DNA from 3 places in the Shewanella sp. AC91-MNA-CIBAN-0169 genome. Region 2 is predicted to be linked to each of the others. Evidence: predicted binding sites of a transcription regulator. Region 2 holds the regulator's gene; each other region holds the start of a gene.
What was found. Region 2 encodes sigma-54, which starts transcription at its own class of promoters, with help from an activator protein. Its sites were predicted from a motif close to GTTGGCACGNNNNTNGNNT; they were not measured.
Positions count from the first base shown of each region.

Region 1: a site for sigma-54 is predicted at 5,711-5,729, ahead of flgA (flagellar basal body P-ring formation chaperone FlgA). Genes of this name have one in related genera too.
Region 3: a site for sigma-54 is predicted at 8,015-8,033, ahead of AAEY98_RS12575 (TorF family putative porin). Genes of this name have one in related genera too.

Region 1 is NZ_JBEOPM010000002.1:141,027-151,888, forward strand. Features, by position in the region: gene AAEY98_RS03050 (acetyltransferase) at 1-542, shown strand, start outside; gene AAEY98_RS03055 (nucleotidyltransferase family protein) at 549-1,601, shown strand; gene AAEY98_RS03060 (acylneuraminate cytidylyltransferase family protein) at 1,601-2,290, shown strand; gene AAEY98_RS03065 (DUF2947 domain-containing protein) at 2,565-3,044, shown strand; gene AAEY98_RS03070 (chalcone isomerase family protein) at 3,125-3,685, shown strand; gene AAEY98_RS03075 (flagella synthesis protein FlgN) at 3,846-4,319, opposite strand; gene flgM (flagellar biosynthesis anti-sigma factor FlgM) at 4,421-4,750, opposite strand; gene flgA (flagellar basal body P-ring formation chaperone FlgA) at 4,825-5,532, opposite strand; gene AAEY98_RS03090 (chemotaxis protein CheV) at 5,902-6,822, shown strand; gene AAEY98_RS03095 (CheR family methyltransferase) at 6,895-7,728, shown strand; gene flgB (flagellar basal body rod protein FlgB) at 7,865-8,263, shown strand; gene flgC (flagellar basal body rod protein FlgC) at 8,266-8,682, shown strand; gene flgD (flagellar hook assembly protein FlgD) at 8,707-9,489, shown strand; gene flgE (flagellar hook protein FlgE) at 9,550-10,862, shown strand, end outside.
Region 2 is NZ_JBEOPM010000026.1:54,282-65,143, reverse strand. Features, by position in the region: gene AAEY98_RS18480 (transposase) at 425-676, opposite strand; gene AAEY98_RS18475 (hypothetical protein) at 696-848, opposite strand; gene mgtE (magnesium transporter) at 1,369-2,733, opposite strand; gene AAEY98_RS18465 (HPr family phosphocarrier protein) at 3,245-3,520, opposite strand; gene rapZ (RNase adapter RapZ) at 3,541-4,404, opposite strand; gene ptsN (PTS IIA-like nitrogen regulatory protein PtsN) at 4,401-4,844, opposite strand; gene hpf (ribosome hibernation promoting factor) at 4,847-5,134, opposite strand; gene AAEY98_RS18445 (RNA polymerase factor sigma-54) at 5,160-6,644, opposite strand; gene lptB (LPS export ABC transporter ATP-binding protein) at 6,787-7,518, opposite strand; gene lptA (lipopolysaccharide transport periplasmic protein LptA) at 7,515-8,096, opposite strand; gene lptC (LPS export ABC transporter periplasmic protein LptC) at 8,083-8,643, opposite strand; gene kdsC (3-deoxy-manno-octulosonate-8-phosphatase KdsC) at 8,640-9,206, opposite strand; gene AAEY98_RS18420 (KpsF/GutQ family sugar-phosphate isomerase) at 9,209-10,186, opposite strand; gene AAEY98_RS18415 (calcium/sodium antiporter) at 10,231-10,862, opposite strand, start outside.
Region 3 is NZ_JBEOPM010000013.1:68,148-79,009, reverse strand. Features, by position in the region: gene AAEY98_RS12615 (alanine/glycine:cation symporter family protein) at 1-187, shown strand, start outside; gene AAEY98_RS12610 (hypothetical protein) at 385-783, shown strand; gene AAEY98_RS12605 (ABC transporter permease) at 828-1,937, opposite strand; gene AAEY98_RS12600 (ABC transporter ATP-binding protein) at 1,949-2,920, opposite strand; gene AAEY98_RS12595 (HlyD family secretion protein) at 2,917-3,888, opposite strand; gene AAEY98_RS12590 (flavohemoglobin expression-modulating QEGLA motif protein) at 4,028-5,380, opposite strand; gene AAEY98_RS12585 (PDC sensor domain-containing protein) at 5,615-6,592, shown strand; gene AAEY98_RS12580 (PA3496 family putative envelope integrity protein) at 6,677-6,853, opposite strand; gene AAEY98_RS12575 (TorF family putative porin) at 7,246-7,932, opposite strand; gene hbs (non-specific DNA-binding protein Hbs) at 8,328-8,600, opposite strand; gene AAEY98_RS12565 (response regulator) at 8,756-9,553, opposite strand; gene AAEY98_RS12560 (hypothetical protein) at 9,676-10,074, opposite strand; gene AAEY98_RS12555 (DUF4240 domain-containing protein) at 10,141-10,650, shown strand.

The DNA.
Region 1 (10,862 bases), on a different contig from region 2:
CTGATAAAAATAATAATAATCAGATATTTGAATCAATACAGTACTTAAGTGATGATGACGATATAAGTCAATTTAATCCCGATGATGTGCTTTTGGTGAATGGGCTGGGTAGTTTACCTAAACAAAATAACCGAGTAAAAGTGACAGCGTTTTTTACTAAATTAGGTTTTAGTTTTGCAACGGTTATATCACCACACGCGATTGTATCTTCATCGGTATATTTGGCACAGGGTGTGCAAGTCATGTCTGGAGCCATTATCCAAACGGGTGCGTATATTGGCGAAAACAGTATCATTAATACTGGCGCTATTATTGAGCACGACTGTAATGTTGGTGCGAATAATCATATTGCACCTCGCGCGACACTTTGCGGCAATGTAACTACGCAAGATGATGTTCATATAGGCGTGCATGCCTGTGTTATACAGGGTGTTGATATTGGTAAAAATGTTGTTGTTGGTGCTGGCGCTACAGTTGTGACAAATGTTGAAGAAAAATCAGTTGTATACGGGCATCAGGCATTAATAAGAAAAAAGGAATGAAACGTTATGAAAAAGCATTGGAAAGATGTTGCTTTAGCACCGAAGCAGTCCATTCGTGATGCTTTAGAAATCATTAACCTTCATGCTCTGCAAGTTGCTTTGGTTGTCGATGAGAATGACCGATTACAAGGCGTGGTTACCGATGGCGATATTAGACGTGCTTTATTAAATAATCTTACGCTTGATCAATCTGTGGTTCTTGTTATGAACAAGAATCCGATTACGGCTGTTTTTGATATCCCAAAACATCAATTAATTCGTTTAATGGAGCAAAATAGTATTCTTGCTATTCCATTGATTCAAAATGGAAGTGTTGTAGGACTCCAAACGTTAAAGCAGGCTTTAAATCAACCTTACTATGATAATCCTGTACTGATTATGGCCGGAGGGTTTGGAACTCGTTTGCGTCCTCTGACTGATAATTGCCCTAAGCCAATGCTGAAAGTAGGTAACAAACCTCTTTTAGAGATGACGATTATTAACTTTGCTAAGGCGGGCTTTGTCAATTTTTATATTTCAACTCACTTTATGCCTGAGCAAATTACAGAGTATTTTGGTGATGGTAGCCGATTAAATGTCAATATTTCCTACATTCATGAAGATGAACCGTTGGGCACTGGGGGAGCACTCGGTTTATTGCCTGATGATATCCCACAACTGCCGCTTATTATGATGAACGGGGATGTGTTAACACAAGTAGATGTTCAGCGTTTATTGGAGTTTCATAATGAAAATAATGCCCAGGCCACTATGTGTGTGAGAGATTATGAATACCAAATTCCTTATGGTGTGATCAATGGTAACGGCAATGTTGTGGTCAGTATGGAAGAAAAACCAATACAACGTTTTTTTGTTAATGCTGGGATTTATGTAGTCTCTCCCGAGATTATTAAGCAAGTAAGTGTAAATCAAGTTGTTGATATGCCAACGTTATTAGAGGATAAAATTAAAGTCGGAGGTAAAGTGCTAATGTTCCCTCTACATGAGTATTGGTTGGATATAGGCCGATTAGATGATTTTAACCGTGCTCAAACTGATGTTAGTGTTTTAGGAATGTAATGATGATAGCAGGTAAAAAAGTGTTGGCATTAGTACCTGCAAGGGGAGGGAGTAAGCGTTTACCCAGAAAAAACATTCTTCCCTTAAATGGTAAACCTTTGATCAATTGGACTTTAGAATTGGCTTTATCTTGTAATGCAATCGATGAAGTGATTCTTAGTACTGATGACCATGAGATCGCTTCCGTAGCGAGCTGTGGCGTTAATATCCCAGAACTTCGCCCAAGTAAACTTTCAACGGATAACGCGACTACACTCAGCGTTTTGTTATATACCATTGAAAAATATGGGACAAACTATGACATTTTAATTGTTTTGCAGCCGACATCACCTTTGAGGTTGATGAAGCATATTGAAGAGTCTTTAAGTTTGTTTGTAGAGAGCGAAGCATTTTCTGTTGTATCTGTTACCCCTTGTGAACACCCACCTATTTGGTCAAATCATTTACCGAAAAGCGGTACTCTAGATGGTTTTATTAAACCTGAAGGGTTGAAAAGATCACAAGACTTGGGGGACTTTTATCGTTTAAATGGTTCAATATATATCTATAATATTCAGGAGTTAATGAAAGTGAGGCATGTTAATTTCACACAAAAAAGCTACGCTTATAAAATGGATAATTTATTTTCTGTTGATATAGATAATCAAATGGATTTAGATATGGCTGAGTTTTTCTTAACAAAAATATAGCATTAAATATTGCCATTGAAATTGCTATTAATCTATAAGACTTAGTTAATTTTAGTATCATAAAAGTAAAAATGATAATTGCAACAACATACTCAATTTTAAACAGTTTAGAAATAGTTGCTTAAAATGTTATTAATGCTTATGCACCTGAATTTCATCAATTAATTCAACAAATTCATCATTAAATCGTTCTCATTTTTCTCTCTTGCTATCGCAGTGTGCCTACCTTTAACGCTATAATTATAAATCATATTAAGTTGCTAGGAGCAGTTGTTTGTCACATTCATATATTCCGTTTGATCTTTATAAGCGTAAGTGGATTTTTACCCATAAAGATTTGCCTGTATCAGATGATGATAAGGCCTTTATTAAGCCATTGACCGAAAAAAGTGCCATGGAAGTGTGGGATAAGTGGATAAGCAATAAGAGCAGTCGTGCGGAATTGTTTGAAAAAGGTGATTGGCCAGCAAAGCAAGATGCTTGGACGGCAACTGATCACTGGCAATCTGCATGGGATTCTAATGACAATACATTACCTGATGCGATTATTGCGCATATTCAATGGCCTGATGATGCGGTGGTGTACTTTTGCTATGAAAAATACCAAATAGTTGAAACTCGCTGGGATGTGTTTGTGCGTAATTGGAAGTGCTTTTTATTTTTTGATGATGGTCCAATTTTAATCTCGCCAAAGCACAAGCAAGCATTGATGTTTCTACAGAATGGCCAATATAAATTAGGCGTTCGCGGTTAAATTACCCGACTTGAGTTGCGGTTGTTGGTTAAACGGCTGATGGTGTAGTCGTTGATATTGCAGTTTTTTAGAGAGTTTATATGAAATTATTAGCTTCAATTGGATTGAGCTTATCGTTAATGATGCCGTTGTTGGCGCAAGCTAGCATGATTGCAGATGTTGATGTAGCAGAGCAATTTACAGTAGCAGAGCAACCATTGATATTGAATGGCGCTGGTGTACGCAGTAAGTTTTTTATGGATTTATATGTGGGCAGTTTATATCTGCCGACAAAAGTGCACACTCTAGAAGATGTGCTTACTCAGCCGATAGCGGTGATCCAGCTAACGATTACTTCTGGGATGATCACTTCAAACAAAATGCGTGATGCCATTACTGACGGTTTTGAAGCTGCTACCGACAATGACACACACTCAATTGCCAAAGATATTGAACATTTTACCCAATTGTTTGCAGATGAAATTGTCGACGGTGATCAATTTACTTTTGTCACCCAAAAAGGCAAGGGTGTGAGCAGTATCAAAAATGGTAATGCTCAGGGAGATATTGCTGGAGAGGCATTTCGTCAGGCTTTACTTAAGATTTGGTTAGGTGAAACTCCGGTACAACAAAGTTTACGCCAGGCAATGCTAGCTCAATAAATCACCTGCTAGGTTCTAGGGCAGACTACTAGGTTCTAGGGCGGACTACGTCCTGCTAGGGTCGCTGTGCTTCTAGGGACAGCTGCGCTGCTAAGATTTTATAGCCTCTAGCCGCGAAGCGTCCTAGCAGCGTAGCGCTCTAGGCTGTCGCTAAGTTTTATTAGGCTGAAAAGTCATTGCCCAGCGTTGAAATGGTGGAGGTTTTACCTTTGTCATTGTAGGTCAAGCTTGAGGCATTGCGGCTGGCTTGTAATGCCTGGGCAAATCGATTGAGGCTGGCGATATTGAGCTCAATCAAGCTGGCATTCTGGCTGTTGATGTCTTTGCACTCGGCGAGAATAGCTTTAGCTCGTGAGACTTGTTGTACCAGTTCAGTATCGGTGGTGAGCAGATTGTGCTGTGGGTGGCTTGCCAGTTTTTCGTCAGTGGCTTTCATATTGAATAAGCACTGGGTTTTATCTTTGGAAAGCGCCAGCAGTTTGTCAGCATCTTGTTTGGATAATGCCGCTTTCTCTTCAACAATAAGCGATTTCAGCTGCATTAATGTCTGATTTTGACTATCAAGCAGTTGGTGTAGCTCTTTGTGTTGATCTTCGCTTGCTTGCTTGTGTAATGGCTGGTTTAACTCTGTCATAAATTACTCTTAGGTTTTTTTAACTAACACTTCTCTATGGTGCAAGTTTGCACCTATTATCTGTGTGTCGTTAAAACAAGTTAAAGAGTAACGTTTAACGGTTACTCTCTGTCAAACGATAAACCGCCTAGCTCTGCTTCAAAGCTGGCAATATTCGCTGCAAGCTTTTCTGGATCGACTTTATATCGTCCCTCAGAGATTGCTTGCTTAATTTCAGCGACCTTTTTTTGGTCTACTTCTGGTAACGATGCCATTTTTGTTTGCGCGCTCTGAAGCTGTTGAGCTTGAGAGGTAATGCTAACGGAATCTGTTTTAACCGGTGCAGCTGATTTAGGGGCTGCAGTAGTTGTAGATTGCGTAGCAGACTGCGTGTCACGTGCAGTGCGCATTTGTGTATTGGTAGCAGTGTTATGCTTAATATCAATTGCCATGGGAGGCTCCAGCGTAATGAATCAGGTTTTCCAATCAGGCTATCGGCACCCCAGGAAAAAACTTTAACGCTATTTTACATTCTTACTTCAACTTCGCCAACGCCAATTACAACCGCATCGAATTGTTTGCTAGTGTTACTGTTTTTTACTCTGATAACCTCATCGATATTGCCATCACGCAATGCTTCTCCAAGGGTTTTTATTTCTACATTAGTGGTTTTAGCATAAATAGAAACAGTGTCACCTTTGCAAACAAAGCACAGGTTATTACTTAATACTGGAGAGTCTTTCGCTACCCGACGTTTCACCCGCGAGCCGATTAATGTCGTGGTGTCGGAAAAAAACTGACCTTTTAAGCTATATTGGTCAACATACATGACTTGTAAATGATGTTCGCCAATAATTTGGTCAGGGGACAATAGTTGGTTAGCCACCACAACAGGGTATTGGATTTCGACTCGAACAGAGAGATACATTTGCCATGGATAGTCATAGTCTGGGCTATTACAACTGAGTTTTACCATGTTATTTCGACTAATAGCCCTTTCACTGGCAAGTTCGACATTAATCGGTGGGTAACAGGCTGGTGGACTGATTCTGCCCTCAAGGTTTTGTGGGGTTATTTGCACTTTAGCTTTTGAGTCAGCATCAATTTTTTTGGCTACCGCCTCTTTAGCTAACGCATAAATGGTCGATAGTGAAGGTGTGATAATTTCTTCGCTAGCAAATGCAGGCAAAGAAAATGTTATTGAACACAAAAAACATAAAAAAAATACTTTCATAATGAAGATACTAGCTTGTTTTGCCAGAATGCACCTATACTTTGAAAAACGAAAAATATGCGAGTAATCTCTGCATACACAATAAGCTAAAATAAATGGGCTAGGGGACATAAGAATAACATTATCCCTTCGTCAAAAAAGTGTCAGTTCACAGTGCGAGCTAATTTATACAAAATTAAAGCAAGTTGCATGCCCACTTTTTGATTCATTAAATTGAGATGTATTTGTTACATTGGTGATGGTTTACACTCAAATTGAGTGACCATCAGTAAAATATGTACTAACCGTATTATGCTAAACCAAGGTTTACTATAATTTCAAAGAACAATTTTTATCCTTTTGGGTGACAGTTAACTACAAGGCCTTGTTATGTCGAGCATTTTAGATTCAGTAAATAAACGTACCCAACTTGTCGGGCAAAACAGACTCGAGCTGCTATTGTTTAGGCTTAGCGGCCGTCAACGGTTTGGCATTAACGTGTTTAAAGTGAAAGAGGTTTTGCAATGCCCACCACTGACTACGTTGCCTAAATTAAACCGTTTTGTTAAAGGTGTTGCTCATATTCGTGGCTCAACCATTTCCGTTATCGATTTAAGTGCCGCAACGGGTGGACGCCCACTGACATCAACAGAAAATTGCTTTATTATCATTTCTGAATATAACCGAAGTATTCAAGGCTTTTTAGTCAGTTCAGTTGAACGTATTATCAACATGAATTGGGAAGCCATTATGCCTCCACCGCAAGGTTCTGGCCGCTCTTCTTATTTAACTGCTGTGACAGAGATTGAAGGTGAGTTGGTTGAGATTCTAGACGTTGAAAAAATTCTTGATGAAATTTCACCGGTTAAGACTTCTATCAGTAAAGAGCTCAATGAAGCATTAACTATTGATAGAGAACAGCATTATCATATTATGGTTATTGATGATTCTGCTGTAGCACGTAAACAAATTATTCGTTCGTTAGAGTCATTAAATCTGCAAATCGATACCGCTAAAGATGGTAGAGAGGCGCTGGAAAAACTGAAAAGTATTGCCGCAGAAATGGATGATGTTTCAGTTGAAATTCCGTTAATCATTTCTGATATTGAAATGCCTGAAATGGATGGTTATACCTTAACGGCTGAAATTCGTAATGATCCAAAATTAAAGAATATCAAAGTAGTATTGCACACATCATTAAGTGGTGTATTTAACCAAGCGATGGTACAAAAAGTAGGGGCTAACGACTTTATTGCTAAGTTTAACCCCGATGAGTTAGCCGCAGCGGTTAACAAACATTTAAGTTTATAAACCTTTTATTATTGCAAAATATTGCAAAATATTGGAGGTTGAGTTCATAGGCTTACCTATTAGGAAGATAATGTGACAGATAAATCACTTGCTGAAGCAGAGTACAATCAATTTAGGCTGTTTTTAGAACAGCATAGCGGTATTGTGTTAGGTGAGAACAAACAATATTTAGTCCGCAGTCGTTTAGCGCCTTTGATGGGGAAGCATAATTTGCCTTCTTTGTCTGAGGTAGTTAAAAAGTCGATGAAACCGATAGAACGACAACTGCGCGCTGAAGTGATAGATGCGATGACCACCAATGAAACGTTATGGTTTCGAGACCGTTATCCATTTGAATTACTGCACAATACTCTATTGCCTGAATACAGTAAGCTTGGCAGACCATTAAAAATTTGGTCGGCTGCGTGCTCTTCAGGTCAAGAACCTTATTCGTTGGCCATGACGGTGTTGGAATATCAACAACGTAAACCTGGTGCTTTACCAGGAGGCGCGACAATTCAGGCAACAGATTTATCACCTTCTATGCTAGATCGTTGTAAAAATGCTGAATATGATGGTTTAGCACTTGCTCGTGGTTTGTCTGAAGAACGTAAACGTCAGTTTTTTGATGCTTTACCTTCGGGTAACATGAAAGTTAAAGATAATGTGAAGCGATTAGTTAACTTTAGAGCCCATAATCTACTTGAAAGTTATAGCCTATTAGGTAAATACGATATTATTTTTTGCCGCAATGTGTTGATTTACTTTGCTCCTGAGGCAAAGGCTAAAATTTTGCGGCAATTTGCTGCCGCACTTAATCCTAAAGGTATTTTATTTTTGGGTGCGTCAGAATCTCTTGCGGGATTAACCGAAGAATTTAATATGGTTCGCTGTAATCCTGGAATTTATTATCAAAAGAAAACCTAGATAATATAATAGCTTAATCTATTTATCATGCCGGCATTCGTCGGCATGTTTGTTTTTATCTTTTATTCCCTCATAAATTAAATTGTTGGCATAACCTTTGCTTTATTTCTACCAGTTAGCTGATGGAGGCAATTTTATGGCGATTAATTTCGATAATGCATTAGGTGTTCACCAATACTCTTTGGGCATTCGAGCTCAAAGAGCAGAAGTGATTTCAAGTAATATCGCCAATGCCAATACTCCTCATTATAAAGCTCAAGATGTCAATTTTGCTTCTGCTATGCAAGCGGCAAGCTCGCATCAGACAGGCTTGAGTATGAGCCAAACCACAGAGAAACATTTTGATTTAACGGCGTTAAGTCAACAGCATGTTCAATATCGTATGCCAAATCAAGCTGATACTGGCGATGGTAATACTGTCGATACGCAGAAAGAGCAAGCAGCATTTATGCAAAATGCGCTCGAATATCAAATGTCATTAGGCTTTCTTGAGGGAAAATTTAGTGGCATGCGTAAAGCATTGCGAGGTGATTAATTATGAGTTTATTCAATATATTTAATGTTTCTGGCTCCGGGATGTCTGCACAATCTGTCAGGCTTAATACCACCGCCAGTAATATTGCCAATGCTGATTCTGTGTCTAGCAGTGTCGATAAAACCTATCGCGCGCGTCATCCTGTTTTTGAAGCCGAAATGCTAAAAGCCAATAGCCAGCAAAACAGTTCGCCTGGCGTAACAGTTAAAGGCATTGTCGAAAGTAATAAGCCATTATTAAAAGAATACTCGCCAGACCATCCCATGGCGGATGGTGATGGTTTTATCTATAAACCTAATGTCAATGTGATGGAAGAAATGGCGGATATGATTTCTGCATCGCGTTCTTACCAAATGAATGTTCAGGTAGCAGATGCCACAAAATCAATGCTGCAACAAACGCTCAGAATGGGTAAATAGTTTTGATTTTTCAAGGAGGCAGCTATGAGCCTAATTAATTCTTACAGTCAGTCTTTACCACAGACCTCTAGCAGTGTGTCAAATACTAGCGCAGTAACCAAGAGTTCAGTACAGAGCACTACTACGACAACAACGGGTAATTCGTTTCTTGATTCTATCCGCTTACCTGCAGAGAGCAGTGTTCCTGAAGCAAATGATCAGCTGTTAAAGCAGGAGGATTTCTTTGCTTTGCTCAGTCAACAGTTATCAATGCAAGACCCTTTTGAACCAGTAGACAATGACCAAATGATTGCTCAAATGGCATCATTCTCTACCGTTGATGGTATTTCAAATCTTAACGATGAGATTTTAAACCTCAATACGGTGATGAGCTCAAGCCAGGCATTGCAAGCATCGGGTCTTGTTGGTCGTAAGGTGTTGATCCCTTCTGACACAGGTGCTATTTCAGCTGAGAGTCCGACTATGAATGGGGTGATTAGTACGCCATCTGCCATCGACACGATTACCGTGAGTGTGCAAGATGCATCCGGACAGCTCATTAAAACCTTTAGTGTTGATGGCAGCGCCGGCGGGAACGTGGATGTGTCTTGGGATGGACTGGATAAAAATGGCTCGCCAGTAAAAGAGGGAATGTACTCTATTAAGGCGAACGGAAAAGTCGATGGCGAAGCCCAAGACTTAGCGGTATCTACTTATGCTCATGTTACCAGTGTGTCATTAGGCACTGTAGCAACTGGAGCAATATTGAATTTGCGCGGTGTCGGCGGTATTAAGTTATCTGACGTACTCGCCGTATCTGAAACTTAACATCATCTGTAGTTTACTAAATAAACTTGTTGATTATGAATAAAACCTTTGAGGTGAATTATGTCATTTAACATTGCATTGAGTGGTATCTCTGCCGCGCAAAAAGACTTGAACACAACGGCAAACAACATTGCCAACGTTAATACTGTCGGTTTTAAAGAGTCGCGTGCTGAATTTGCCGATGTGTATGCAAACTCAATTTTCTCTAACAGTAAAACTGCAGTGGGCGGTGGTGTAACCACTACTCAAGTTGCACAACAATTTCACCAAGGCAGTTTAGCCTTTACCAGTAACTCATTGGATATGGCAATCAGCGGCGGTGGATTTTTTGTTACCTCATCTGGAGTCGGTACACAAGATTTGTCATACACTCGCGCCGGTGCATTTAAAGTCGACTCAGACAACTACATGGTCGATGCTGCAGGTAATTTTTTACAAGGCTTTCCTGTAGATGACGATGGTAATTCAACCTCGGTTAGCTTAACGACTACTCAACCAATCCAAATCCCTGATACTGCAGGTAGCCCTGTTAAAACCAGCCTTGTTGAAATGCAAATGAATCTAAACGTAGGTGACGAAACTCTCGACCCTGCTAATTTTGATCCCGATAATTCTGACACCTACAATAATGCTACGTCGGTAACCATTTATGACTCATTAGGTGAGTCGCACATTATGACCACTTATTTTGTTAAACCTACAGGGGGGTCATATACCGGTGAAAGTAACTGGGTGGCATTTTATGCTGTTGACGGAGAACCCGTTGATGTCACCACTGCTGGAACTTATAGTACTGATACCACTGGTGATGGTGCTTCCGATAGTACCGCTACTGCAAGTGCAACAAACCCAGTAGATGGTACTGCCTGGAATGGTGCTGTGATTAAGTTTAACTCTGTTGGTGCTTACACTGGAAGCGACCCTGTTACGATTACAACAGAAGCTCTTGGAACTGCTGGTGCAGGTGTTTTAGACCCTGGTGCCGACGGAACCCAAACCCTTGAAGTTAGATTTGATAACCCAACTCAATACGCTTCGCCATTTGAAGTGACATCATTAAGCCAAGACGGTATTACCGTTGGCCGTTTAACCAATGTAGGCATTGGCTCTGATGGGTTAATTACGGCCAGTTACAGTAATGGCTCAACCGTGCCGTTAGCGCGTGTTGCGTTAGTACGTTTTGCTAACGAGCAAGGCTTAACTCAGGTGGGTAACACCTCATGGAAAGCCAGTTTAGATTCAGGTGAAGCGTTAGCGGGTGAAGCTAATAGCGGTACCTTTGGTAGCATTCAGTCTTCTGCGCTTGAACAATCAAACGTTGATTTGACCACAGAATTGGTTGATTTGATTACCGCTCAGCGTAACTTCCAGGC
Region 2 (10,862 bases):
TAACGCCTGAACTGTTATGTTAGCTGCCTTCCTTAACGGCTAACGGTAGAGCGATAAAGCGGCAAGGATGCAAGATAGTTTGCGCTTATTATTATTAGAATGTTTGTTGCTGTGCGTTATCAACTTGCTGGGGGACGAGTTGTTAACACGGTCAAACATCCTTGCCAAAACGGTTTTGATATTTAGATCTGTAAAACACCTTAATAAAAATGACGTTATTGGATTATAGAGTCTGGGGACCCAATAACGCCTGAACTGTTGTGTTAGCTGTCTTCTTGACGGCTAACGGTAGAGCAATAAAGCGGCAAGGATGCAAGATATTTTGCGCTTATTTTTTATTAGAATGTTTGTTGCTGTGTTATCAACTTGCTGGGGGACGAGTTGTTAATACGATCAAACATCCTTGCCAAAACGGTTAATGTTACTAACTTGCCATTGTTTGTAATTGTTGACTTAACTGGGCAATCTTTTGTTGTAAATAGGCTATTTCTGATACGATCGCGCCCTTGCTTTCAGTTTGGCGACTATCGTTATTTCTCACCCATTGATAAACCGTTTTAGCCGACACGCCATATTGTTTTGCTACGTCGGATAATAATCGATTATGGTTTTTGACCTCATTAATCACTTGTCTTTGTAAGTCGATTGGATACTGTCTTGCATTTGACATATTCATCAAATAATTTCCTTCCGATTTATCTATGTTTACCTGAGCGAGTTTCAACTTCATCCCACTGACTGCAACCGAGATGTGCTAAGAAAAAAATGTTTTGGCGGCATTGTGCAATGACATTATTGACCATGACATTTATCGATATAATGCTACGTATTACGGTTATTTTATTCATCGCTATCTCCTACAATTACAATGGACTGCTTAAAAAATAAACTACTACTTAGTAGGTACGTATTTCTTATATGGAAAGCTTGTGCCAACTTTGATAAATATTTTTAGTTGTTATTTATCAGTATATTACATATTACCTGTAGTTTTGTTATTTTTGAGTAGTCAACCAGATTGGTGCAATTGCACTAATGTGGTGAGCATGTGCTGCCGGCAACACATTACGGTTGTGATTGTCGTAGCGCAGTATGGATGACAAATATGGCAAAAAAAGGTCACCTTAATGACAAGATGAAGGCAAGGTTTTCACCGAATGAGTTGTTGCCAGTTGATGGTTTGAAAAACGTTAATAAAGTGAGGCTGCAGACATAGCTGCAAAAGTGATCAGAGTACTAAGCGCTTGGTAAATGAGCTTATGTGTGAAAAAGACTTATGTGTATAGAGACGCCGCCGACGTCCGTAAAATTGCACTAGATAGCGCAATTTCGTTGGACGACATGATATGTACGATTTAAATCAATGATTTAGTGCATTAAAAATAATGTGGCTAGGCCCAAAAATGCAAATAAGCCAACGACATCTGTTACCGTCGTTAACACCATACCCCCCGCCAACGCAGGATCGATATTTAGCTTTTTTAACATTATGGGGATAGTGGCGCCAGCAAAGCCTGCTACCGTCATATTAATCAGCATGGCACTGCCAATTAATCCACCTAATGCGATGTCGTCTTTCCAAAGCCATACCGCAAAAAAGACCAATACAGACCACATTAAACCGTTCAATAATCCGATGCTTAATTCCTTACCAATTAACCAGCGTGAGTTACTTTGGCCAATATGCCCAAGTGCAATCCCGCGGATGACGAGTGCTAGGGTTTGATTACCCGCAACGCCTCCCATACTCGGTACAATGGTCATTAAAATTGCGATGGTGGCGAATTGCTCTAAGGTACCTTCAAACATGTTACTGACAGATGAGGCTAGTAATGCTGCAAATAGATTGATGGTTAGCCATAGAGAGCGTCTCAGAGTGCTTTTAAGCACAGGGCCAAAGGTATCTTCATCATCATCCATCCCTGCCATTCCCATCATTGAATGTTCGGCATCCTCGCGGATGACATCAATAACGTCATCGATAGTAATTCGACCAAGCAATTTTGCTTGGCTGTCGACGACTGGGGCAGATATCCAATCCATCCGTTCAAATTTTTGCGCCACATCTTTATCGGACATCTCTACAGGAATACTTTCTAATTCTGTGTCCATAATACTGCGGACCGTTACGCTTGGATCGCATGTGAGTAAATCAGCTAATCTTACTCCGCCTAAAACATGATCATGGCGATCCACAACATATAAAGTATCAGTCGTATCAGGTAAATTTCCCCGTTGACGTAAATAGCGTAATACCACTTCGATATTGACATCTGGTCTTAGGGTGACGGTATCAGTATTCATGATACTGCCGGCAGTATCATCTGGGTAACGCAATGCTTGCTCTACTCTATCCCGGTCTTGGCTTCGCATTGATTTGAGCACTTTCTTGTAAACATCATCGGGTAAACTGCGAAGAATATAGGCCATGTCATCTGTATCCATGCCTATTGTGGCCTGGGCAAGCTTCTCTGGTGTCATGCTGCTAATAAGTGAATCTTTAAGTTCTTCACCTAATTCGTCAAGAATTTCCCCAGCATATTGTTGGTCAATGAGTTGCCATAACACCTGACGATTTTTGGGCGGTGATGATTCGAGAATAAGGGCGACATCGTTAGGTGACATGGTATGTAGCATGTTACGGGCATGGACAAACAGACCACTGTCTAGTGCTTGAACGAGTTGATTGAGACGTTGTTCTGTTATCTCATTGTCTAGGTACTCTTTACCCATATATCTACTTCCTATTCGTCATACTTATATTATTCAGTATGTCATTATTCTGGGTTTCTCAGGTTGTACAGTTCAAGGCGTATAAATGCAGAAATAGCTGTCTTTACGTAAGACAATGAAATGCAGAAATAAAATACTTAAATGACTTCTGCGGTGAAATTCTGCAGCAGCCAATGCTGCTTTACATACTATAGACGTACCACGTCACGGAAACAGAGTTGCACTGGATCCGTTGCTAGAAGCGGTAATGTCTTTATCATGTTAAACGCTAACTCCCGCAGGATGAACTGATACTAATGAGATTGGTATCAACTGCGAGAGATAAACCTAAGGGCTAATATTTTTGAGGGACTGATGTCTACTGGTGATCATCAATGTCGTGACAGTTTGGTTAGTATGGCCTAGTCATTTAGAGGCCGCATAAAATAAGGATGACGGTGGCTTAAAGCATGAGTAACTTGCAGCTATTCACACATTACAGGCTATTTATAAATTCAATGCGATTAAAAAATTAACAAGATTCATCAAATTTAGCATTAATGAGATCGCACACTGCGTTTAATGCCACTTCAGCATCTGGGCCTTGAGCTGTCACCGTAATCATTTTACCGATACCACTTTCAAGCATTAATAGCCCAAGTACGCTAGCTGCGCTGGCGTTTTTTTCGCCTTGAGTTAAGGTGATGTTAGCATCAAAATCCGCCGCTAACATCGCGAGTTTTGTGGCGGCACGGGCGTGTAAGCCCAATTTATTTGAAATGGTCACTTGGCGTTCAAGTTTGATCATTGACGCGATCCTATGCTCACTTAGTTATTAGTATCACTGATATTTAATTCTCTGTGGCGAGCATTAACCGTGTGTTTACTGCCTTGTCGAAATCGTTTTGCTAATTGATCTGCAATATATACCGAACGGTGCTGACCACCAGTACAACCAATCGCGATGGTAAGGTAACTGCGATTGTTACGTTCTAAATGCGGCATCCAAGTTTCAAATAGGTTTTCAATTTGCCAAATAAATTTATTAACTAATGGCTGACGACCTAAAAATTCTTGTACGGGCTCATCTAAACCCGTAAATGGACGCAGTTCTATTTCCCAATGTGGGTTGGGTAAAAAGCGTACATCAAACATAAAATCTGCTTCTGTCGGCATGCCGTGTTTAAAGCCAAAAGATTCAAAGTTAATCACTAACTCTTTATCAACACTGCCTAATAATATTTGCCTAACTTGGTCGCTTAATTCGTAGATATTTAGCGCAGAAGTGTCGATATAGTGATCAACAATTTTTGCGATAGGCTCAAGTAAACGGCCTTCTAGTTTTATCGCTTCTTGCAGTGAAATATGATTTTTAGATAACGGGTGTAATCGACGTGTTTCGCTGTAACGTTTAAGCAATACTTTGTCATTGGAATTTAAAAAGAAACTGATAATTTCAGTGTCATTTTGAAGTAGTGCCAATTGGTCTTGAAGCACTTTACCTTGTTCTGCAATGTTACGAACATCAACGCTAATCGCAACCAAATCATTACTGCCTTTAAGCTGGGCTAATAATGTGCCAATGAGTGGTAAAGGCAAATTATCAACACAATAATATCCTAGGTCTTCTAATACTCTCAGGGCAACGGATTTCCCTGAGCCTGAACGTCCCGATACTATAACTAGTTTCATGCAGTAATAACCTGATAAAGTTCTGTTGCGTCGTGAGTTTTACGAAGCTGTTTCAATATTTGCTTATCGCTTAACTTTTGGGCCATGCTCGATAACGTGCCTAAATGTTGTTGGCACTGGTCTGCAGGTACTAACAAAGCAAATAAAAGATCCACGGGTTGCTTATCGATTGCATCAAAGGCAATGGCTTCTTCACATTTAATAAATATCGCGATAGGGTGATCGATGGTCGTTAATCTACCATGAGGTATCGCAATGCCATTTCCTATACCTGTGCTACCCATTTTCTCTCTCGCTAACAGGCTTTCAAAAACCTCTTGCGAAGACAGGGTTGGGTACTGGGCAGCGACTAAATTGCTGATGAGTTCCAGTACTTTTTTCTTACTGCCCGGTGTGGCACAGGTAGTGCATTCCGGCTGCAGAATGGTACAAAGTTCCATCGTTAGTGTTTTGTATTCTTCTCTTTGTGTTTAATTACCTGACGGTCGAGTTTATCGATCAGGGCGTCTATTGCAGCATACATATCAGTACTTTCTGACATTGCAAAAATTTCTGCGCCATTAATGTTGATTTTGGCTTCTGCTTTTTGTTGTAATTTTTCTACATTGAGCACAACGTGTACATTATGGATCTGATCGAAGTGTCGTTCAAGCTTTGAAAATTTACTGTGGATGTATTCACGTAAAGATTCTGTTATTTCGACATGACGTCCAGTCAGACTTATTTGCATAAAAAATCCTCCATTGCCTAGTAGGTTATAAACTCTTACGTTGGTTTGAGGGCGGGATCATCATTGCTTCACGGTATTTTGCTATCGTACGACGAGCAACGTTTATGCCCTGTTCTGCCAGAAGCTGAGCCATTTTACTGTCACTCAGTGGTTTTTTCTGGTTTTCTGCGGCAACCAGCTTTTTGATAAAAGCACGAATGGCCGTTGATGAGCATTCCCCGCCATCGTCAGTACTGACATGGCTAGAGAAGAAGTATTTTAGTTCAAATAAGCCTCGAGGGGTGTGCATATATTTTTGTGTGGTGACTCGTGAAATGGTCGATTCATGCATTTCTACAGCTTCAGCGATATCATTGAGCACCATAGGCTTCATGGCTTCTTCGCCATATTCAAAAAAGCCTTGCTGAAATTGCACAATGCAATTTGCCACTTTAAGTAAAGTATCATTACGGCTTTCAATACTTTTAATAAACCATTTAGCCTCTTGCAGATGGCCTCGAATAAATTGACTATCCGACGGGTTTTTACTGCCTCTAGCCATGGCTGCATATTGCTGATTAACACCAATTTTAGGCATGTTGTCTGGGTTTAACTCTACTACCCAACGGCCATTTTTCTTTAATACTGTGACATCGGGAATCACGTATTCATCATCCATGGGGGTAATTAATAAGCCCGGACGAGGATTGAGTGTCTGGATTAGAGTGATTGCGTCACGTAACTCATTTTCTTTTAGTTTTGTTTTACGCATCAATAATCTGAAATCACGGCCAGCAATTAACTCTAAATAGCCTTTAATTAACAAACGGGCATTATCGATATGGGGTGTGTCGTTAGAGTATTGCGCTAATTGAATAAATAGGCATTCGCTTAAATCACGTGCTGCAACACCCACAGGATCAAAGTGTTGAACGCGTTTTAATACCGCCTCAACCTCATCTAGTTCCACATTTTCATCACCCATGGCTTCGAGAATATCTTCGGTACTTTGGGTTAAATAACCGCGTTCATCAATGGCATCAATAATGGCGGTGGCAATGGCGAGATCGGTGTCTGAAAATGGAGTGAGATTTTTTTGCCATTCTAAGTGTTCGTACAGACCTTCGGTGGTTTCACCTTGAAAGGGCATGTCGTCATCGCGCATGCTTGCACTGCCTGAACCTGACATAGGTGAGGCTGTGTATACTTCATCCCATGTGGTATCCATGGCTAAATCATCCATGGTTTCTTTGGTCATGGATTCTGCTATGTCGACGGTGGAAGTGTCTTTTTCGACATTAACAATACTGTTGTCACTAAAGTCTGTATCCGCTTGGTCGCGGTTTTCTTTTAAGGAGTCTTTTGCTTCAGAAAACTCATCTTCTATTTCAAGCAATGGATTTGAATCTAATGCTTGTTGGATTTCCTGCTGTAGCTCCAATGACGATAATTGCAGTAAGCGAATGGCTTGCTGCAATTGTGGGGTCATGGTTAAGTGTTGACCCATTTTAAGTTGGAGTGACGCTTTCATTTACCGCTTATCCCTAGATGATTTTCCATAAAAATGACAATCTCGAACTGTAATAGATTGCCATAAACATCAATGACATTTAACGTTGTTTAGGTATCGTTCAATGAAATGAGTTAGCTAGACTAAAAGGCCAGTAAAGTAACTATAGCTTGAATTGTTCACCTAAGTACACAGCTCGAACTTGTTGATTACTTAATATCTCATCTGGTGTGCCTTCGGCAATTAAATTACCCTGGCTAACGATATAGGCTCGCTCACAAACGTCTAGCGTTTCACGTACGTTATGGTCGGTAATTAATACCCCTAAACCGCGGTTTTTAAGTTGTTGGATGATTTTTTTAATGTCGATGACCGAAATAGGATCAACACCAGCAAAGGGCTCATCAAGCAAAATAAATTTTGGATTAGCAGCTAAAGCGCGCGCAATTTCAACACGACGACGTTCACCACCCGATAACGACATGCCTTGGCTGTCGCGTATGTGAGTAATGTGGAACTCTTCGAGTAAGTGCTCAAGTTGCTCAATACGTTGGTCTGTGCTGAGCTCTTTGCGAGTTTGCAGTACGGCCATTATGTTGTCGTAAACGGTGAGCTTGCGGAAAATACTGGCTTCTTGTGGTAAGTAACCTATACCTTTGCGGGCGCGCAAATGCATTGGATCGGCAGTAAGGTCGTCATCGTCAATCAATATTCGGCCTTTATCGCTTTTTACTAAGCCGACAACCATATAAAAGGTGGTGGTTTTACCTGCACCATTGGGGCCTAAAAGACCGACAATTTGGCCGGTTTTAACCGTTAAGCTCACATCTTTAACAACTTGACGAGCTTTATAGCTTTTAGCTAGATTTTCAGCGGTTAAGGTAATTTGGGTCATGGTTTGATCTGCTTGTTAACAGGAATTTCAGGGAGTTTTTGCTTTGGCGCTGACTCGTCTTGGAAATTCTCTGGTTGAATGATGGTGATTACCCGATCTTGTCCTGTACCAGTACTTTCGGCAATCAGCTCTTGAGCACTGATGTTGTACTTGATTTTATTACCGGTAACCTGGCTACCAGATTGATCCAATTTGGCGTTGCCAGTCAATGTGAGTGTAGTAGTGGCAAGGTCATAGCTAATTTCGTTAGCACTTGCGGTACCAATTTTACCGTCATCTAATTCTTGTGAAAATGTAGCTGGGGTGCCAGTAGCAATTAATCTCTTGCTGGTGGTGTTTTCAGGGGTAAACGCCCGTAACTGATCTGCATTGATATTAATCGTGCCTTGGACAATCGTTACCGGACCATTAAAAACAATTTGATTATTCTTAATGTCGGCAGACTGACTGACTGAAGCGATTTTCAATTCTTGTTTCAGATCCCCTTGTTTCGCTATGGCAGGCAAACTCAATATACAAAGTATGCTACTTAATAACATAACATTGGCGCGAGTGTGGAGACGATTAATGTGGCTCATATGTTCCTTCTACCTGGCTTAGTAGCGATAATTTTTGCGAATTCAAGTCAGCATGTAGGCCTAAACCTTGAATAATAAACCCTTTACCTTTGATGTACACCATCTCTTGCGAGGATCCTATCATAGTGGTTAAATCCACCGAAATAGCTTGGGTACTCAGTGACTGCAGGGGTTCTTCTATATCAATGGCATCAATAATAACATTATTTTCTAATGTGACTTTGCTGGTATTTTTATTCAATTGCCCACGGTCTGCACTTAATTGCCATTGTGCTTTACCGTTTTCAGGGTAAATGAGGTAAATCGGTTTGGTAAAGTGAGTGATGTCACTTGAGGCGTAATGCTCCATGTGTTCGGCGCTGACTCGACTTTCGACGAAACCTAGTTGATTGAATTCTGTAGTGCGTAGGTTATCTGCAACAAAATCTGGGCGCTCAATACCGCGTATTTGTACCGCGTCCATTTCACTGCGTTTTACTTGTGCTTGCCAGTACAATATAAAAGCAAGCCCAAAAAAAGCAATAATACCTAGCGTGACTCTACTCATATACTCATACCATGAGCACTGGCAAATTTATCTTGGCTTAATAGTAATAAATCGGTGAGTTCACGCAGTGCGCCGTGGCCACCATTGAGGGTGGTTGTCATATGGCACTGTTGTTTGACAAACGGATGACCATCACCGACACAAACGGCTAGTCCTACGGCTTTCATTACAGGTAGGTCTACCATGTCATCGCCAATGTAAGCCACTTCATCAGCAGTCACATTATAGAGCGACAATAATTGCTCAAAAGGCTCAAATTTATTATCAATACCTTGATAAATATGTGTTACACCTAATGCCGTCATGCGGTTTTCAACAATCTTGGATTTACGTCCTGTTATCACGGCAACATGGATACCACTGGTAAGCAAAGAACGCACACCATAACCGTCACGAGTATGGAACGCTTTGAGTTCTTCACCTGCATTACTGAGGTAAATACGTCCATCTGAAAATACTCCATCGACATCACAGATTAACAGTTTGATTTTTTGAGCTCGTTGCCAAATATCATTGCTGACAGGGCCGTAAAATCCTTGGTGAAACGAGGTTGATTCTGACATGATTAAATGACTCCAGCTTTAACCATATCGAGCATGTTTAATGCTCCGATCGGTTGATGTTTTTCATTAACGACAATCAGTCCGTTGATGCTCTTTTCATCCATGATTTGCAGTGCTTGTGCGGCTAAAATCCCCGCAGGGCAGGTAACACAATTTTCGGTCATAACCTGGGCAATAGGAGTGATTCGAAGATTCACGTCTGCATCGATAACCCGGCGTAAATCACCATCGGTAAAAATGCCCACAAGTTTATTGGCATGGTCGACTACTGCCGTCATGCCAAGGCCCTTTTTAGATATTTCATAAAGTGCCTCAGTAATACAAATATCATCATTGACGATCGGTAAATCATCGTCTTTATGCATGACATCGTCGACTTTTAGAAGTAATTTTCTTCCAAGAGAGCCACCAGGGTGTGATAAGGCAAAGTCATCACGAGTAAAACCTTTTGCTTGTAATAAAGCAATGGCTAATGCATCGCCCATAGCAAGTGTTGCAGTGGTGCTGGAAGTGGGTGCTAATCCTAATGGACATGCTTCTTCTTGCACTTGAATGCATAAATGGATTTTGGATAAACGCGCCATATTGGAGTCTGGTTTACCGGTCACCGCAATCACTGGTACACCCATACGCTGGATAACAGGCATTAATGTCAGTATTTCGCTTGATTCACCAGAGTTGGAAATGGCGAGTACAATGTCATTTTTGGCTAATGCGCCCAAATCACCATGACTGGCTTCACCAGGGTGAACAAAAAATGCCGGTGTGCCGGTGCTGGCAAAGGTCGCGGATATTTTGTTACCAATATGACCGGATTTGCCCATCCCCATGACAATTACTTTACCTTTACACTGCATGATCAATTGACATGCTTGGTCAAACTCAACCGAGTCTACATATTGATATAAATTATCTAAGGCAGCTTTTTCTATATCAATGACTTTACGACCCCATTGACGAAATTGAGTGTGATTTACCATGCGACTCTCTCTGTTAGCTTAATACTTTACTTTCATGCTCCAATCTAATGCGACTGAAAGACAACAATTTGGTACGCAATAAAGGTGATTAATAATAGTGCGCCATGCCAGCGAGTAAGTTGTTGCTTAGCGCCACTGGATAATACTAAAACGGCTAATGCTGCACTGGTGCCTAATACCATATAGAAGTCTCTTCCACTGGCTGAAGCATCTATTTCACCAGGGGAGATCAATCCTGGTAGTGCCAGTACCGCAAGAATGTTAAACAAGTTAGACCCAACAATGTTACCAATGACAAGGTCGTGTTCTTTTTTTAATACACCAGCAATACAGGCCGCTAATTCTGGTAGGCTGGTTCCTACTGCGATAATGGTTAAGCCAATCACAAGATCTGACAACCCATAAAACTTTGCAATACCTACAGCGCCATCGACCATCCAACTTGCTGATAGCGGGAGCAATATAATACCGACGACCAGCCAAATGATAGCATGAAAGGTTGGCACATTTTTAGGGATCTCAGATTCAAGTTTATCATCTAAGCTGTCTGGGGTTTTGTCATGAGTAGCTTGCCAAATGAAATATCCCATCAACAACAAAAGTAATGCAATAAGCATGATACCTTCTGTTTGTGTCAACACATTATCATGCAAGGTGTAACCGGCAAATACCGTAG
Region 3 (10,862 bases), on a different contig from region 2:
AATCTGGACCTTGGTTGTGCCTTTGGGTGCAGTAAGTTCGCTAGAGTTTATTTGGTTATTAGCCGACACGTTGAATGCGATGATGGCGATTCCAAACTTAATTGCGTTAGTGCTATTAAGCCCTGTGGTATTTGGCTTAACCCGTGAATACTTTATCAAGCAACGTGCACTAAAAGCCAAAGCATAGTGTGAGTAAATCGTGTGGGTAAATAGTGCAGGTGCATTGTTCGGATAATTTGTTCGGATAATTTGTTTGGCTGAATCGCTTGGCTAAATCATTCAGCAATCGCCGGATAATGGCACCGAGCAATATAATTCAACAATAATAATAGCTAAGCATGTTTATCAGTACATTGACAAACATGCTTTTTTAAAAGGATTTTTATGAAGCACGTTTTTTTTACTGCCTCTGTTGCCGCTATCTTGAGTGCGGTGTTAGTGTCGGGTTGCTCTAACCTGTCACTGCGAACCAATGCGGGTACAATTGCGCTAGGCAATGCCACAATAGCTGGAGTTGATACCTACACCTCAGCAGAAATGTCTAGGTTCAAAGCACAGTTTCTTGGCGATGTGACCACGTCATATTGTGAAAATTCATCGGATCCTGAAAAGTTAGATGATCTTCCAAGTTTGTCTTCAATGACTAAGTCACTCAAATTACAAGTGACTCAACGAGGCGGTAATGCCATTGTGTTGAAGCAATGTGGCAAAGTTAATTACCCGTCTTGTGCTGTTTATTTAGAGTGTAACGGCGAGGCATATGTCATCGACCGTGGCTTATAACTAGACCCATCTTTCTAGCGCCTATTGGAGTCATGCAATAGGCGCTAATCTAATCGTTTACTGAATCGCATCGCTGCAATCCATAATCCAATGACTGTAAAACCCACCAGCCATAACACATCGCTAATTAACTCACCTAACGTCGCCCCTTTTAACACAATCGCTCGGATCACCCGCATAAAATGGGTCCCTGGTAGTGCTTCAGCAATCCATTTGGCTGCCGTCGGCATGGCTTCTAATGGGGTGATAAATCCAGAGAGTAATATGGTCGGTAATAATACAAAAATGGTCATTTGCATGGCTTGTAGCTGGGTTTTTGCAATAGTGGATATGATTAACCCTAATGTCAGACTCGCGGTAATAAACAGTAAAGTGCCTAATAATAAATGACTGATAGCGCCATTGATGGGCACTGCAAAAATAATATTGCCCAAGCCCAAAATAATGGTCATTTGCACTAAGCCGATGACGATGTAGGGCAATATTTTTCCAATCATTAGTTCTATTGGTTTAATCGGAGTGGTGATTAATAATTCAAGATTACCGCGTTCACGCTCACGAACGATGGCTGATGAAGTAAACAGTACCATGGTCATGGTCAGAATGACGGCGATTAAACCTGGAACAATATTTACCGCTGATCGCTGCTCCGGATTATAAAACAAGCTAACTTCAAACCGAGATTGGCTGCTGGTTTGCTCAGGTACAATATCGTTGAGCGATAGGTTTCGTAGTTGCTTTATCGCGCCAGCAATCATGGTGTCTGAACCATCGACTATCCATTGGCCAATCGGCTCATTGCGAGCGATTTTTTCGTTCAAAGTAGGCGGTAAAATTAATGCCGCTTTAATGTCGCCACGGCGAATAGCAGCCTGAGCTTGCTCGGCTGTGGTGAGATAGGATGTGACTTCCACTACCTGGGTGACTTTTACCGCCTCGACTATCCAGCGCCCTGCTGCTGAGTCACTTTGATCAACAATAGCGACTGGTATTGCCCGTACATCAGTATTGATGGCATAGCCGAATAATAACAGCTGGATCAGCGGGATCATTATCACCATAGCAAAGGTAATTCGATCGCGCATAAGCTGCTTAACTTCTTTAGCGGTAATGGCGTGAATGCGCATGTAGCTATGGCGAATACTGTTCAGCATGTTGTTAGCCCTTATGTTGCTTCATGGGAGGCTGGAACACGCTGTCCAGTATGACTGACAAAAACGTCTTCAAGATTAGCGCTAACCAAGTGAATATCTTGCAGGTTAACGGGGCGATTATGCTGTTGGCACTGATGCAGTAGCCAAGAGATAGGATCTGCCACTTGTTTGCTGACCAAGACCCGTAATCTATGGCCTAACTGCGCCGCAGAGGTCACTTCAACGTGACTGATTAATGCTTGTTTTAACAGCCTTAAATCAGTGGTGTTGATTTCAACCACATGGGCATTGATGTTATCCATTAATGCTTTTGGCGTGTCATCTGCTCTGATCCTGCCTTTTTCCATAATGGCAATTTTATGGCAGCGTTCGGCCTCATCCATATAATGGGTAGTCACTAAAATACTGGTGCCTTGTTCAGATAAATCGAACAGTTGCTCCCAAAAGTCACGCCTGTTTTGTGGATCAACGGCTGAGGTGGGTTCATCTAAAAACAGTAACTTAGGTTGATTTAAACAGGCGCAGGCAAGGGCCAATCGTTGTCTTTGTCCACCGCTGAGGGTGCCAGCCAGTTGATATTGATACTGGCTTAGCTTGTAAGTGCTTTGCAGTTGATCAATGCGTTTTTTGCAGGTGCTACTGTCGATACCATAGATTCGTCCAATAAATTGCAGGTTCTCTGTAACCGTTAAGTCATCGTAGAGGGAAAACTTTTGGGTCATATAACCAATGTTATGGCGTAATGCTTCAGCCTGCTCCGGGATGGCTAACCCCATGACATTGATGGTGCCTTCGGTGGGAGTGAGTAAACCAGTTAACATTCTAATGGTGGTTGATTTACCACAGCCATTTGGGCCTAAAAAACCATAAATGTTGCCTTTCGGCACCAATAAATCTAATTGCTCGACCGCAGCAAAGTCGCCAAATTTTTTGGTGAGGCCATGAGCTTGAATTACCCATTGTGGGTCTACGGATGGTGTCATTTTTGTGTCGGCAATATAACTTGGGCTGGTATGCCCGTAGGTAGCTCGCTGGCCGAACTGTCTAAACTCACTTCGGCTAGAAAAGCTAATCGTGACCGATCTGATTGATTCAGCGCGTAGTAGGGGGTAAATGCTGGTTCAGTACTTATCCAACGCAGTGTGCCGTTAAATGTGCCGTCGATACCATCTACACTGACCGACAACGTTTGGCCAATGTGAAGTTTGGCAGCATAGGGTTCAGGTATATACACTCTGGCGTAGGGCGCTGCATCAGCTTGAATAACTGCAACGATTGCACTCAGTTGGACGCGTTCGCCTACATTGTAAGGTAAGTTATCTAGCTTACCGCTGCGAGTTGCACGAATGCTTAAGTCGCTGTAAACCTGCTGCTCGTAACGTAGGTTGGCATTGGCAGCATCGAGTGCCGCTTGGGCTTGAAAAATATCTTCTTGGCGAACACCTTTGATTAATATGGTTAGCCGGTCGTTGGCGGCGTCATATTCTGCATTGGCTTGATCGCGAAGCGCTAAAGCACGATCGCGTTCTGCTTCACTGACTAGATTTTTTAATAATAAACTCGCGCTGCGTTGATAAGACTTTTGTGCTTCTATTTTGGCGGCGTTAGCACTTTTTAATGCCGAATTGGCACTGGCGATATCCTCAGGGCGCTCGCCATTGGTGAGTTTTAGTAAGTAGGCTTGGGCTTTGACCACTTCGGCTTGCATTACCGCTAAGCGCGCGGCTTGTTTTTGGGTATCAAATTGGACTAATAAATCACCGGCGTTGACTTGCATGCCTTTTTTAATGGGTTGTGCAGTAATGATTTCTGCGGCGGTTGAACGAAGAATGACTCGATCGCGCTCTAAGGTACCTAATGCTTGTGAAGGGGTGGCTGGGGTGCAGCCACTTATTAATATCAAGCTGGAGAATAACGTTGAAAATAACGCTGAAAATAGAATGTGTTTCATAGTAAGTCTCAACCATCGTGGTCATTACACTATAGCAAACTTGTCGTGTAACAATGCATTAGCTTATTTGATGATTGCACTTGTAAAGCCAGCTAAGTGTGACCTATGCCACACTTAGCGAGTTTCCTTTGTTTACTCTTTATTCGAAGTTGTTATCAAATTCTGAATCTTCAAATAAGTCGACAGCAGAAGTCGGGACAACATTTTTGAATTGGCGTGCAAAATGACGTTGCACCCCTTTTAAGTCGATATTGCCGATACCAGACGCAAAACCAAACCAAGCATACAGACCGCTAATGTCTTCAAACATTGGGGGTAAATATTTAGGGTGAGCAATAATGCCTTCTTGGTAAGCTTGATACAGAACAGGAATGTCTTCGATGGCTAATTTACCCAAAAACAGCATTGGGATTAGTTCTGGTAAACCTGTGCTGATGGCGCTACGAATAAAGTTAATGTTTTCAACATAACCGCGTACGTAGGAGATATCTTTAGTGAAAAAGCTGCCACCACCAACCATGCCACCACGAAACACCCGTTGAGTAACACGATAACTGTCTTTTGAACTCAGGTTGAGATTTCTAAAGTATCGATAGACTTCAATAAAGTCGGCACCTTGTTCTGCCATGTCGACAGCAGATACTCGATCGCTAATTCGACGAGCACGGCCTGGATTTGAGCTTAATGTCAGCATTTCCATCAACACTGCTAAGCCTTCCTGCGACGCTGTCACTCGTGGTGAACCAACACTGAGCCAAGTTGCATGTGGTTGCGCCCGACCATTAAGTGTGGTGCCCACATGCACCCAGCCTTCGTGCACTTCATATACATTGAGATCCGATTCGCTGAACATGGCGCGGGTATTGAGCTTAACGGTATCGCCACCTACTGCCGCATCAGAGACAATACCATCGCTCAATTTAACGTGAATTTCATCGTTATGAAAATACTTCACTAAGCGTTCGCTAAGAATAGTTACCGCTTCTGGGGCGGTCACAATTTTAGGATGACGGCTACTCATGTGACGCGCTGCTGGCAGCGAAAATATATGGCTTAAGCGATCGCCCAGTTGGCGTACCGTATGACGATCGCCATGTAATTTGTCGCTCGCACTGCCGTATAGCTCTTGGCTGAGTTTACCAAACATTGGCTTGCCGCGGTTATGCAGCATGTCTATTACTATTCGATATTGGTCAATGTTAGCCAGTAAAATTTTACCTAGCTTATCGCGTTTGCCTAAACCTCGCTCAACGGCATTTTTTAACCCTTGAAGGTCGGTCTGGGTCTGATCTGCGTTAAATGATAAAGGAATCGATTGATAGAAATCATTACTGACGTTGGGTAATTCTTTGCTTTGTTTGGCTAAAAAGTCATCTTCAACTTGTCTTGGCCATTTTATCGAATCCAAAATTTTAATCGGTGCTTGGATGCGAATTAATTCATCAGAAAAACGACGAATATCTTGTTGATAACGCAATAAAGAGTCAGACATTGTCTTTTCCTAATCTTGAGAATGTTGTAAGCAGTATTAGCACTTATATTAGCAGATGTTGATCGCAAAACGGCAATGAAAAAATACCTCAAATGTAGCACTGTTTTGGTGCGACAAATCAGTTTATATCGCAACCCCCTCTAGTCATATTATTTAAGTCTATAAAAATTATAGGTTATTTATTTGGCATTAAAACTGCTTTAGCTAAAGTAGTCTTGATTAAAAGGAAAACCTATGGCAGCGATGAGCTATTTAAGTGTGATTGAGCGTTACCATGAATATGAACACTTGGTACACGAATTATTAGAATCGATTTTGATCGGTGTGGGAGACATTAATCTATTCGAACAGCCTATTTCAGCTAAAATTTTTGAAGACATGGCGATTAGTTATCCCTTTGTGGAACTCATTTATTTACTTGATCAGCAAGGGATGCAGATTTGCCCTAATATCAGTGTCATTAATCAGCAAGTTAAGCTAATGGCTTGCGGTCATCATGCTGACCGAAGTCAGCGACCTTATTTTACTCAATTGACTGCCATCGACACCGTTCATATCACTCGACCTTATTTATCTAACTCCGGTGGTGGGCTGTGTTTGTCGGCATCACAAATGATTAAATCGGCCTCTGGGCAAGTGGTTATTGTGGTTATTGATGTCAACCTAACACGATTAATCGAGTTTATGATGGGCGACAGTGCTCGGCGTAAAATGTCACCGTTTTTTAAAAGCATTTATGCTGCAATTGTACTGTGTCTGTTTGTGTTGGTGAGTGTACTTATGTGGACCGTGATCCGCGATATTTATACCTTATTTAGCCAAATATCTGCGACCCATGATCCGCTACAGCCCTTTGGTATTATCATTTTTCTTACATTGGCTTTAGCTATTTTTGATTTGGGTAAAACCATTTTGGAAGAAGAAGTGCTTATGCATAAAGATATCTTCCGCCACAGTTCGACCCGAAGAACGATTACGCGGTTTATTTCGACCATTTTGATCGCGATTTCAATTGAAGCTTTGCTGACCATGTTTAAAGCGTCGCTGGGAGAAAAGCAATATATTGAACCAGCCATTCTGATGATGTTGGCGGTCGTTGGGCTATTGGTTGGGTTAGGGATATATGTGTACTTAGGGGCCAAAGCTGAGCTGCTACTCACACAAACACAAGCAGGTAAGCACACTAGGCGCGTACAAACTAAGAGTGAATAGGCGATTAATTAGCGCTTAATAGTGTTTAAGTTCGCTCGCTTAAAATAGACAGGGATAAACGACATTAGCGTTTATCCCTATTTTTTAGAAAAAGTCGTCGTCACCAATCGCTTTACGTAATTGAGCTTGTTCGAGGAAATCTTCTAACCTGCGTTTTACTTGGCGTTTATGTTGTAATGTTTCGGCGGATTTAACGTTTCTAGGCGTTGTCATCGCGTCCATTTCTGTGTCATCAGGCACTCTTTCACTAAGATTAGCCATAACAAAACCCTCATGTTGAATAAAAGCGTGGTATTAATTCAATGAGCATTTTCTAACTAAAAAAACCTAAATAGGGAAGTAAAATATTTTTCCTCAGTTGGACAGCTATTTTTACCTTTCTCTTTGAGCTTAGCAGTAAATGTTTTTCTTGCTAGTAAAACAAACTAGCTTGTGCGAAGAGTATGCTTGTGATCAACTATTCTGGATGTGCTGATGTGCTGATGTGCTGATGTGCTGATGTGCTGATGTGCTGATGTGCTGATGTGCTGATGTGCTGATGTGCTGATCGTAGATAATGCTCCGCTTTCAATACAGATAAAAAAACGCCACCTTTAACTCGGTGGCGTCGATATGAACAATACTGCAAAGCGCATATGCGATAGGTTGACTCGTTATAGGCTAAAGCCATATGAGTAGCCTAAAACGACTTTAGCATCATTGTCCGGTAAGTCCGTGTCAGAGGCCATAAATGAGACAGTTCCTAGGTCTGTTTCAGCGCTTAATGTGACATTGTAGTCTGCATAGGTGTCGCCGAATAAATCTTCAACGACATCGCCTTGTGAGTAACCGTAGTGGAACGCAATGCTGAGCTTTTCTGTTAACGGGAAACTGGCATTGGCTTGGATATAGTTCCAATCTGTTTCGTCACTTGCACCTGACACATCAGAATCAGCGTTGATCACTTGAGAATAACCCACATCTAACCATTTCCATCCAAGTACTAAGGCTACTTCACCAAAATCAATACTGCCACCAGCATCTGGGTAAGCATAATAAAGATAGCTAATGTCGTAAGTTAGGTCTTCAGTAAAGTTACCGCCATAACCACCATAAAGATCTAATTCGTAGCTGGTTTCATCACCGAAATCGACATTCGATACCCAAGTTCCAGCATAAAATCCAGAGTCATGAGCATAGTCAATGCCGCCTTGAACGGCTGCTTCATTATTGGTTTGCGTGGTGCCACGCCATAAGTAGTTCGATGTTGCGCCAATATTGCCAGTGACTTCAGCAAGGGCAGAGCCGCTTAGTAATAAGCCTGTTGATAATGCAATAGCTTGATATAGTGATTTTTTCATCTTCATCCCTTAAAGTTTTATTATCACTGAGGCATTTATGTGTCATTAAATGAGCTCAATGTTGGTTTGTCTGAAGATCAATTAGCGAATCGCATGCCAATAATTTTTTATTATTTAAATTAGTGGGTTATATAATACTGGATCATTTTGTTGCATCTTTGTTGCCGCTAAATGATGCACTAATGCACTTTTATTGTGCAACGAGACTTTGGGCTTAGGTATTTGCTTATATTGAGTCGATTAGCGTTTTGCTGTACGAAAGAAGGGATTCTGAAGTGATCTATATTGTTCATGTAACTCAGGCATCTGGATAACAGATTAAGCAGAGCTGAAAAATAACCAATAAAAAACCTCCACAGAGGAGGTTTCTATCAAAAAAAGACTGAGCGTAATAATTAATTAACGCTATCTTTTAGTGTTTTACCAGCTTTAAACTTAGGCACAGTAGCTGCAGCGATTTGAATTTCTTTGCCAGTTTGTGGGTTACGGCCTGTACGAGCAGCACGTTGAGTGGTTTCAAAAGAACCAAAACCAACAATAGAAATTTTATCACCATTTTTCATGGCTTCAGTTACCGCTTCTTCGAAAGATTTTAGTGCGCGGCCAGCTTCAGCTTTAGTTAGTTCCGCATTCTCAGCGATTTTTGCAATTAATTCACTTTTGTTCATATTGATATTCTCTGCTTTCCATAGAAGTGTTTTTTAAAACATGAATAACATGCCACAAGCCATGCTGGTTTAAAAGCACTTTATCCCATAAATTCAGTATCTGTAATGGTTTTAGAGCAAAATCAGTACAAATAATGTCTTTTTTGGCTCTGTGGTTATTCTTCTAGCAGTTGGTAAAGAATTTTCTTTACTAACTGTGGTTCGAAAGGCTTATCACATAAGGCGTTAACTCCAGCACTAAATACATTACTTAGGTGGGTGTCATTGGCTTCTGACGATACCATTAGAATGGGGATATGTGATTGTTGACTGTGATTACGGATATATTGCGTTAATGCAAGACCATCCACCGAAGGCATGTTGTAGTCTGTTATCACTAAGTCATACATGTTTTCTTTCATTAGGTTGATAGCCTGCTCACCGTCAACCGCTTCAGTAATCAGTTGCATCCCTAAGTTACCAATAGTGCGTTTAATCACATTACGCGCCATTCGGCTATCATCAACGACTAATACCCTGATGTTATGCACGTCAAAGTGGCTTAAATCCAACTCGTCGTGGCTGAGTAAATCAATGGTCGAATTAAGTGCCGTCGCTAAGTGCTCAGCATTAAATGGTTTAGGCAAAATGGCGACAACACCTGATTGCCTAAAGATTTCGAGCTGTTCACGGCGACACTCACTGGACACCAGCATAAATTGAATATCATTTAACGCTGGAGTGCTTTTGATGTATTGCAGTAGCTCTGTGGCTTCACCATCGACAAAATGCAGTGCACTGGCGATTAAGTCGGGTTTATGGCGTTGAATAATCGTTTTGGCTTCCGCAATCGTTGCGGCAGTTTGAATGCTGCTCACCCCTTCTTGCTGAAGACGCGTAATGATAATTTTACGTTGAGTCTCTGACGGCTCAAGTAATAGGATGGATAATTCACTTGGGGATAAACTAGTCATAATTCACGTTCCACAGATATATTTATTATTATTTTGTTGTTTTAATGTTGCGCGTATGAGCGAATTGTACACTAAAAATGCCCTAAGGATGGCAGTCAAACCAGAGTAATAGTGTCTTATGCTTACTTTTTAACGAGATAGTCTCTCGTCACGTAAGACAATCCAACCCACCATTGAAATACCACCACGCTCAACAGTAACAACCACAGTGGGATCAGTGGTATGTCATAACCTTGAAACACAAGTTTTACGTCATCAGGGGTGATTTGATAGGCAATGATTGCTGTTGTGGTGATAGCTGTAAGTCCGAGAGTTTGTAAGCCTACGTAGCTAATCAACAGTACTTTTGTCCATGCAGCACGTCTGATTAAACCAATGAATACCGGTATCACTCCCAGTGTTAATAAATCATATGCTTGATATGTTGTTGCGCGCCAAATAGCAATAATAGTGAGTACAACATACAGTGAGATAAGAAGCATGACTCTAATTGGCATTCGGGGGGCTGTGTTTTGGTTCATATTGATCATCTAGCTGGAAAATTTGAGGTAGAATATCTCACAAAATAGAGCGATGGATACATTTTGATGACAGAAACACATTTTTGGGCGCTGGTAACACGAGATCAACCAGAGCAGTCTTCTGCTGATCTTGAATTGCGTTTACGCGAACAATTGCAACTCTTGGATGATGAAGCGCTAAAGACATTTGATAAAATGTTAGGCCAGCAATTACGCCGTAGTTATTTATGGTCAGTTTGGGGCGCTGCATACATCATTACTGGTTGCGATTCTGACTATGCCTTTGCTGAGTTTAGATGTTTTTTACTGTCGTTAGGTCAGCAATGGTATGACAAGGTTATTGCTAATCCTGACTGCTTGGGTGAGTTAGCACAATGGCCGTTAGTGGATGATTATGCTTACCCGTTTGTTGAAGACTACGATTTAATTGCAGGTAAAATTTACGAAGACCGTAATGGGGATGAGTTGCCGTTTATGCCATCAGGCCAGAATACACCAGTGGGTAAAAAATTCAGCACCAAGCCAAAAGTGATGCGTCAAACCTATCCTTTATTGAGCGCACGATTTCCTTTTTAGTGGGATGAAACTGTTAAGCGTTGGTTCAGCTTAACAGGTCTATAGTTATTACATATGATGCTGGCTAGATGGCTAACATTCAATTTAATGACGATTATCCGCATTGCAATATGGCCACACAGTTTAGACAAACGTTAAACATGTCGTGCTGGATTGATTGTTTAACTTACAGTATGAAGCGGTTGTGTTGTAAGCGTCTTAACCCCTTTGGA